DNA from 4 places in the Mycobacterium sp. IDUB_36 genome. Region 2 is predicted to be linked to each of the others. Evidence: riboswitches for the same ligand, from Rfam matches in the RefSeq annotation. Region 2 holds a riboswitch; each other region holds the start of a gene.

Region 1 (2,194 bases), on a different contig from region 2:
CGGGCCGCGCTCCCAGTAGTCGTTGCCCGCCTTGGTCGCCGACCAGACCTGACCGCTTCGGACGGCGGCGAGTTCGCCGTACCGGGAGTCGGCGGCCAGCGCGTCGTCAGTGGTCTTCCAGTCGTCGGCGACCAGCCACAGCGATGCCTGCCCGGCCTTGGCGTAGACGGACTCGAAATTCAGCTGCAGCGACCCGCTGCCGGGGTCACCCGCCCACGGATAGCTGCCGCCGGCATCGACGATGAGGCGCCCGGCGTAGTCGCCGCCGGCCGGCATTGACCACACACCCTGGTACATGGCGCCGGACAGCACGTCAACGGGTCGCGCGCCGGCCGATCTGCGGGCCACCGCGGCGTAGTCGTCACGCAGCCGCGAATAGATCTGACCGGCTTTCTTCTCGGTCCCGGTCAGCGCGGCGAGCACCTTGATCCACTCGGCCCGGCCCAGCGGCGTCGCTTCCAGCCATTCGGCGTCGGCGAGCACGCTGATGCCGGCGTCGCGCAGTTTCGGGTAGCTCGGCTCCTCGAGTCCGCCGCTGACCAGCACGTCGGGATGGGCGGCGACGACACCCTCGGTGTCGACCTGGGTGCCGGGTGCGTAGCCGACCGTCTTCCCGCTGCTGATCCGTTGCCGCAGTTCGGGATTGACGACGTCGTCGGTGGCGGCGACACCGGTGACCGCGTCGGTTCGGCCGAGCTCCCCGAGCATGCCCAACTGGGTGATCGACGCCGAGTACATGCTGGCGACCGGTATGGTAATCCGTTGCGCCCCAACCAGATCGCCGGTCAATTCGGGGATGGGCGCGCCGCATCGCACCAGCACGTAGGACTCCGGGTGGCCGTGCGGGTAGGACTGCTTGACGGTCAGGACCTGGTAACTGTCGTGGTAGGCCAGGCTGAAGTTGGTGGCATCCAAGACCGTCGATTTGTCCGGGAAATAGTCGACGCCGGGCCGATAGTCGGTGATGCAGTCACGGCGGGGGAGAGCGCTGGTATGCGGGCTCGCGCCGCAGGCCGCGGCGGCAACCGGCAGCCATGCGCTCACCGTGAGCGCCACCCAGAAACGGCGTGACATCGACGCTCGCCAGCTCTCTCGGGGTCGACCGCCCCGGGTCGCAGGACGCGATGACGTGAGTCTCCTGGCTCTCGGATCGCTGCTTGCCTCGCCTTCCGGCCGGGTGGCCGTGGCTGGTGAGGGTCGCTCCCCGATGACAGTGGCGGGACCGCGCCGGACTTGCACCGGCTTCCTCTGTCGTCATCGCCCAACCGGGGGATTATCGCATGTCGTGCGGGGGTCGACGGAGGGGTCAACCCGCCCCGGCGCTCAGGGCGTCCACCGCTGCGTCGATGTTGGGGACGACCGTCGCGCCGTGGCGGGCGGCCAGTTGGCCGAGGGAACGGGCCAGATGCGGGCCGACCGCGTCGGCGAGCAACACCTCTTCGCCGATCACGACGCCGCCCACGACGTGGGCCGCCAGCAAGCGGCCGTCCGGCGTCACCTCGTAGCGCCAGTCGCCGATCTGCAACCGCGCCGGCTGCGACTTGAACATCCCGCGCCGGGCCGGGGTGTGTGTCACGCCCGGCAATCCGGCGAAAACCTCGATGATCAACCCGATTCCGCCCGGGCCGGTCAACGCGCGGGTCACCGTGGCGCTCACGCGTTGCGCGTCGAATTCCGCCATCAGTCGTTCATGGCGAGCACGAACTGCGGCGTGATCGTTTCGCCCGTGCCGATGCGACGCACCGCCGTCCCGGCGGCGTAGAACTCCACCGTGTGATAACCCCAGGCGTAGTTCTGGATGTTGAAGTGCACACCGACGACTCCCCGCGCGCCATCGCGCTCGGCTTCGCCTTGCATGCGCGACATGGCCAACTCGCGTGCCTCGTAATTGCCTTGCGTCCACTGCGGCATCTCGATGTTGCGGCCCATCTGGCGCAACGTCTGCAGAAAGCCTTGCGCGGCAATGTGAAACACGCAGTTGCCCATCACGAATGCCACCGGCGCCCAGCCCGATCGCAGCAGGGTGGCCAGGTCCTGGCCCGACAGGTGGCTGGAAAAGGCCTGGCCGTTGCTGCGCCGGAAGGACCCGGGTTTGGCCGTGTAGCGCACCGCGGTACCGACCGCGATGAACTCGAGGTGCTCGGCCTCGGCACCGTGCTGGCGCCATTCCAGCCGCACACCGACGACGCCGTCG
Region 2 (2,194 bases):
GTCACGACCGATCCGAACGGGATCCCCTTGGTGGCGTCGGAGTCCCAGTCCTTGGCGACCTTGCCGGCTTTGACCAGCCGGGTGACGTCCGGCTCGACCGAGAAGTTGACGATGTCGGCGGGCTTGCCGTCGACGACGCCGCGCGACTGGTCCCCCGATGCGCCGTAGGAGGCGATCACCTGGATGCCCTTGCCCTCCGGCGATGCGTTGAACGCCGGGATCACCTTGCTCCAACCGGGCTCGGGAACCGAGTAGGCGACCAGCGTGATGCTGGTGTTCGCACCGCTCGGTCCTCCCCCTCCGACGACATCGCTGGCGCCGCCGTGGCATCCGGCGATCAGGCCCGCGGCGAGGCTCAACGCGACAACGTGGCGCCACCCGACGGGTTTCTTGTCGTCGTCGAACAATGGTCGACCTTTCGGAAGTGAACCTGACATCTGACGGATCCCAGTGCGAAGGAAAGCGAGTTTCGGCGCGCGTGGGCAGAAGGTCAGCGACAACAATGCACGTCAGCGACGGCGCAATTTCCCACGGCAATAAGCGCCAAGATGTGGCACTCGGTACTGCCGGAGACTGCGTGCATGGGCGAAGCGTAACAGAATCTTTTCGGCCCGCAGCTCAAGCCCGGTGCAGGTCAGCGGGTCAACAGCCAGGCGACGATGACCAGCACGATCAGCGCGACCAGCACCAGCGTGACCCGCGATCGCGGCATTCCGGTATTTCCGCTCATCCGGCATCTTCGTCGCTGTGCCGGATCCCGCGCATCACCCGAAGACCGCGGCCCAGCGCGCCGTCGAGGGCTGCCGCGATCACGTAGGCCAGCACCAGCACGACCGGCATGACCACGATCGTCTGGAAGACAAACCCCAGGCCAGAAAGCCACAGCTCGACGCCGTCCCACCAGTTCAGGATCGCGTTCATCGCGCTCACCCTACTAAGCTGATTCCCGCACGTCTCGTGGCAACAGGAATCCGGTGAAAGCCCGGGGCGGTTCCGCCACTGTGAGGGCCTCGGCGTCCAGCCGGCGGTCCGAGCCAGACACTGGTCACGGGGCGCTCCATCACACGGGGCGAGAACCCCGGGGAGGACCTGAGTGAACACCGTCGATACGTCGACCCACCGCATCGCGTTGCTGTCCACATCGGACACCGACCTGCTCTCGGCGCGCGCGTCACTGGCGCCGTACCGCCTGGGCAACCCGGCGCGCCAACCCGTCGAGGACGCACTCGACGGCGTCGACCTGGTCGTGCTCCGGGTGCTCGGCTCGTCGGCGGAGGTCGCCGCGGAGATCAGCACACTGCGGGCCACCGGGCTGCCGCTGATCGTGCTCGGCGGCGAACGAACACCCAGTGCCGAGCTGATGGAATGCTCGACGGTGCCGATCGGGCTTGCGGCGCAAGCACACTCGTATCTCGCCGAGGGTGGGCCGGCGAATCTCGCTCAGCTGCATGCCTTTCTGTGCGACACGGTGCTGCTGACCGGTCAGGGCTTCGACGAGCCGGTGGTGATCCCCGAGTGGGGTTACGCCTCCCGGCCCGCCGACGTGGACGCACCGGCCCGGATCGGGGTGCTGTACTACCGGGCACATGAGGTCAGCGGCAACTCGGGTTTCGCGCACGCCCTGGCCGACGCCGTCGACGCGACCGGCAGTGCGGTCGGCGTTCCGATCTTCGCGTCCTCGTTGCGCAGCGCACCCGACGAATTGTTCGACGCGCTCGGCTCATTGGATGCCGTGGTGGTCAGCATGCTGGCGGCCGGGGGGTCGAAGGCGGCTGCCGCCGGCGCGGGTGAAGACGATGCTTCGTGGGACATCGAGCGAATCGCCGCGATGAACATTCCCGTGCTGCAAGGGCTTTGCCTGACATCCTCACGCGAGGAGTGGGAGTCCAACGACGACGGCGTCACCCCCCTCGACTCCGCGACGCAGATCGCGATTCCCGAGTTCGACGGCCGCATCATCACCGCGCCGTACTCCTTCAAAGAGGTCGACGACGACGGTCTGCCCCACTACGTCGCCGACCCCGAACGCTGCGCGCGGGTGGCCGCGATCGCGGTCAACCATGCGCTGCTGCGCCACATCCCCAACGCCGACAAGAAGCTCGCGCTGGTGCTCTCGGCCTACCCCACCAAGCATTCCCGCGTCGGCAACGCCGTCGGTCTCGACACCCCGGCGTCCGCGGTACGGCTGTTGCAC
Region 3 (2,194 bases), on a different contig from region 2:
CAGACCGAAAACTATTACTGCACCGCAGAACTCGTCGCCGGCTAGCGAGCCAGGACGCACTGCCAGAACCCGACGTCGTGCCAGGCGTCGTGCTTGAAACCCGCCTCGCGAAGGTGTCCGGCGCGCACGAACCCGTGCCGTTCGTGCAACCGCACACTCGGGTCGTTGGGCAACGCGATCACCGCGACCGCGCTGTGAAACCCGTTGATACGCAGTCGGTCCAATAACTCGGTGTAGAGCGCGTCACCGACTCCGCGGCGATGCACGGACTCCTCGATGTAGACGGTGACCTCAGCGGTCCACTGATAGGCCGCGCGTTCGTTCCACGGTCCCGCGTAGGCCGCCCCGACGACACGGCCGTCGATGCCGGCCACCAGCCACGGGAACCGCCCGTGCAGCTTCTCCCATGACGCCCGCACCTCGTCGAGGCTCTGCGGCTCGGTCCGGAAATTGAACACCGACTGCTCGATGTAGTGGTTGACGATCTCGCGGACGCGCACCAGATCGTCGGCGGTCGCGAGCCGGATCCGGGGCGCGTTCACGTCGCCGGCGACCGGTACCCGTCGATGTCCTTGTCTTCGATCGAGCGGGCCAGCAGTTCGCCCTTCGCCGTCAAGGCCAGCCACACCGAGTACATCCACTTCTCGGGATCGTCGTACCGCTTGATGTAGGCGTGCGAGATCTTGTGCAGTGAATGTTCGAGCGAATGATGCCAGGCGGCAAAACGTCTCGCCTTGCCCGCGGGCTCGCCGAGCCGGAACAGCCCCTCGCCCACCCATTCGCTGATCGCGTCCAGCGTCTCGGCCTGCACCTCGTGCGGCGAGGCGGACGAATGGTGGTGCTTGACAAGCCAATCGACCGCATTGAGATCGACCGGACCGCTGAGCGCATTCAGCAAGAGCTGATTGCGCACGGCCTCGCGCGGGTTGCCCGTCATGCGGTCACCGTACAGTTCGGCTTCGCCGCCCGGGACCCGATAGGGATGACGCGCCGACGGTTCGAAAGCGGCATTTGACGTGGTGTGGCAAAATTCCCCCGTTAGGCGATGACGACAGAGGAAGCCGGTGTGAATCCGGCGCGGTCCCGCCACTGTCATCGGGGAGCGACCCTCACCAGCCACGGCCACGGCCGGAAGGCGAGGCAAGCAGCGATCCGAGAGCCAGGAGACTCACGTCATCGCGTCCTGCAACACGGGGCGGTCGACCCCGGGAGCGAGAGTCCCTCATGGCGCTGCGCGCGTTGTCGTTTCCAGATTCCGACGGCCGGCCGTGACCGCGCCGATCTGGATCGCCTCACCCCCGGAAGTGCATTCGACGCTACTGAGTAGCGGCCCGGGTCCGGGCTCCCTGTTGGCGTCTGCGTCGGCGTGGACCGGCTTGAGCACCGAATACTCCGAGGCCGCCGACGAATTGACCGCGGTGCTGAGCGCGGCGCAAGGCGGCTGGGAGGGCCCGAGCGCTGAGAGCTACGCCGCCGCGCACGCGCCGTATCTGGAGTGGCTGCTGCAACAGAGCGTGAACAGCGCCGCGATGGCCGCCGAGCAGGAAACTGCGGCAGCGGCCTACACCGCCGCACTGGCCGCCATGCCTACCCTGGGTGAGCTGGCGGCCAACCACGCCACCCACGCGGTGTTGTCGGCGACCAATTTCTTTGGCATCAACACCATCCCGATCGCGCTGACCGAGGCCGACTACGCGCGGATGTGGGTACAAGCGGCCACCGTGATGGGCACCTACGAGGGCGTCGCGGGAGCGAGCGTCGCCGCCGCGCCGCCGGCCCAACCGGCGCCGACGATCATGAAGGCTGCGGCGGCCGATGCCACCGATCCGACGGCACCGCCGGCCTGGTTCACCCAACTGCAGCAATATCTGGAAGGCCTGTTCCCGCAACCGCCCTATCCGAACACCGGCGACTTCCCGCTCTATCAGCAGCTTTTGGATTTCTTCAACGAGATCGGCTACACCGGCGTCAACGATCCGATCGGAGCGTGGTTGCAGGGTCTGGACCCGTCGTGGTTGCCGCCGATCGGCGTGCCCGGGTCGTGGCTGGCCTTCACCGGCAACCCGTTGAGCTACCTCAACCCGTTCAGCCTCGCCTACGTGCTGTCGGTCCCGCTCGACCCCGGCTCCTACATCGCCTTCACCGGCATGGTCATCGTCGACGACCTGCTGGCGATCGTCTACACCGCCGCGGT
Region 4 (2,194 bases), on a different contig from region 2:
GTCGACCGCGACGCCGCGATCAGGGTGACCGATGCCGCCGCCCAGGCCGGCGTGCGGCGGTTCGTGATGGTGTCCTACTTCGGCGCCGGGCCCGATCACGGTGTCGCGGAGGACGACTCGTTCTTCGCGTACGCCGAGGCGAAGGCGGCCGCGGACGCCCATCTGCGTGCCGGCGAACTGGATTGGACCGTGCTGGGCCCGGGCCGCCTGACGTCGGACCCCGGGACCGGACGGATCGCGGTGGGCGCGGGAGCGGCCGACAAGGCAGAGGTCTCCCGGGAGGACGTCGCTTCGGTGGCGGCCGCAGCGTTGGCCGATCCGTCGACGATCCGCCGCACCATCGACTTCAACAACGGCGACCTACCCATCGCCGAAGCGCTGGGCGGCAGCGGCGATCACTGAGGGCGGGACGTCGAGCACACCGGCCCGGCACCGTCGATCAGGTAATCTTCACCTCGCAGTCGGTCTGCCGGTCCCATCGTTTTTTGTGACGGGTGCGGCACCGAGCGAGGCATGTTAGATGTGCTTCGTAAGAGGGAACCCGGTGCGAGTCCGGGACTGTCCCGCAGCGGTATGCAGGAACGAACGTCGTCAATAGCACTGGTCACCAAACCGGGAAGCGACGGCCAGTAGGAGCACCAGCCGGTGCATGCCTGTGAGTCCGAAGACCTGCCGACTGTGCCGGGCGCGCCGCGCCTGGCGGCTCACCGCCTCGTGGAATGGGCGTCTGGCCGTAATGGTTGCAGTGCTGTGCACTGCGCCGGACCGGTTGTGCGTCCGTTGGCGGTGACCACCCCGTCAATTTGAAGGACGACAACCGTGACCGCAACACCCTTCACCGCCACCGTGACCGGCTCGCCGCGCATCGGGCCGAAGCGAGAACTCAAGCGCGCCACCGAAAGCTACTGGAAAGGCAACACCAGCCGATCGGAGCTCGAACAGGTCGCCGCCACCATCCGCCGCGACACCTGGTCGCAGCTGGTCGACGCCGGACTCGACTCGGTGCCGGTCAACACGTTCTCCTACTACGACCAGATGCTCGACACCGCCGTGCTGCTGGGCGCCCTGCCGCCGCGCGTAGAGGGCGTCTCCGACGAATTGGATCGCTACTTCGCAGCGGCTCGTGGCACCGGGGATATCGCACCGCTGGAGATGACCAAGTGGTTCGACACCAACTACCACTACATCGTCCCGGAGATCGGTCCCAACACCGAGTTCTCGCTGCACCCGGAGAAGGTCCTGAGCGAGCTCAAAGAGGCTCGCGAACAAGGCATTCCGGCCCGTCCGGTCATCATCGGCCCGATCACCTTCCTGTTGCTGAGCAAGGCCGTCGACCGTGCGGGCGCCCCGATCGAGCGGCTCGACGAGTTGGTTCCGCTCTACGAGGACCTGCTCGGACAGCTTGCCGACCAGGATGTGCAGTGGGTACAACTCGACGAGCCCGCACTGGTGACCGACATCTCCCCCGATGCCGCCACGCTCGCCGAGCGCGCGTACTCCACGCTGGGGGCGTTGGACAACCGGCCGGCTATCCACGTCGCGACCTACTTCGGCAACCCCGGCGACACATTGGCCGCCCTGGCCCGCACACCTGTCGAGGCGATCGGTGTCGACCTGGTCTACGGCGCCGACACCGCGTTGGCCTCGGTGCCTCAGTTGGGCGACAAGACGCTGGTGGCCGGCATCGTCGACGGCCGCAACATCTGGCGGACCGACCTGCAGGCGGCGCTGGGCACCCTGGCGAGCTTACTGGGTTCGGTTGGCTCGCTTGCTGTTTCGACATCGTGCTCGACGTTGCACGTGCCCTACTCGCTGGAGCCCGAGACCGATCTGGACGACGCGCTGCGCAGCTGGCTGGCGTTCGGCGCGGAGAAGGTGCACGAGGTCGCCACGTTGGCGAAGGCGCTCAAGGACGGCCGCGACGCGGTGGCCGACGAAGTCGCCGAGTCGAATGCCGCGGTCGCGTCACGTGAGAAGGACCCGCGGCTGAACAACAGCAAGGTGCGCGAGCGCCTCGAGTCGATCGCGAAAACCGGTGGCACGGAACGCGGCCCGGCTGCTGAGCGCCGCGAGGCACAGACCGAGCGGCTGCACCTGCCGGCGTTGCCGACGACGACGATCGGGTCCTTCCCGCAGACCGTAGAGATCCGCAAGGCCCGTGCCGCACTGGTCGCCGGCGAGATCGACGAGTCGG

The links. Region 2 has a riboswitch for cobalamin ahead of cobN (cobaltochelatase subunit CobN). Riboswitches for the same ligand answer to the same signal wherever they lie in the genome.
Region 1: linked by a shared signal. The riboswitch ahead of ACZYW1_RS05610 (ABC transporter substrate-binding protein) and the one ahead of cobN (cobaltochelatase subunit CobN) in region 2 are both predicted to bind cobalamin.
Region 3: linked by a shared signal. The riboswitch ahead of ACZYW1_RS05655 (PPE domain-containing protein) and the one ahead of cobN (cobaltochelatase subunit CobN) in region 2 are both predicted to bind cobalamin.
Region 4: linked by a shared signal. The riboswitch ahead of metE (5-methyltetrahydropteroyltriglutamate--homocysteine S-methyltransferase) and the one ahead of cobN (cobaltochelatase subunit CobN) in region 2 are both predicted to bind cobalamin.

What each region holds. Positions count from the first base shown of each region.
Region 1 covers NZ_JBVAXH010000001.1:1,143,358-1,145,551, reverse strand. Annotated here, with positions in the region: gene ACZYW1_RS05610 (ABC transporter substrate-binding protein) at 1-1,074, opposite strand, end outside; cobalamin riboswitch at 1,116-1,287, opposite strand; gene ACZYW1_RS05605 (DUF5073 family protein) at 1,307-1,681, opposite strand; gene ACZYW1_RS05600 (heavy metal-binding domain-containing protein) at 1,681-2,194, opposite strand, start outside.
Region 2 covers NZ_JBVAXH010000002.1:723,520-725,713, forward strand. Annotated here, with positions in the region: gene ACZYW1_RS21710 (sulfate ABC transporter substrate-binding protein) at 1-437, opposite strand, end outside; gene ACZYW1_RS21715 (Ms4533A family Cys-rich leader peptide) at 491-583, opposite strand; gene ACZYW1_RS21720 (hypothetical protein) at 727-921, opposite strand; cobalamin riboswitch at 942-1,064, shown strand; gene cobN (cobaltochelatase subunit CobN) at 1,094-2,194, shown strand, end outside.
Region 3 covers NZ_JBVAXH010000001.1:1,150,724-1,152,917, forward strand. Annotated here, with positions in the region: gene ACZYW1_RS05640 (class I SAM-dependent methyltransferase) at 1-45, shown strand, start outside; gene ACZYW1_RS05645 (N-acetyltransferase family protein) at 42-542, opposite strand; gene ACZYW1_RS05650 (hypothetical protein) at 539-937, opposite strand; cobalamin riboswitch at 1,006-1,190, shown strand; gene ACZYW1_RS05655 (PPE domain-containing protein) at 1,269-2,194, shown strand, end outside.
Region 4 covers NZ_JBVAXH010000001.1:3,473,341-3,475,534, reverse strand. Annotated here, with positions in the region: gene ACZYW1_RS17295 (SDR family oxidoreductase) at 1-402, shown strand, start outside; cobalamin riboswitch at 481-691, shown strand; gene metE (5-methyltetrahydropteroyltriglutamate--homocysteine S-methyltransferase) at 820-2,194, shown strand, end outside.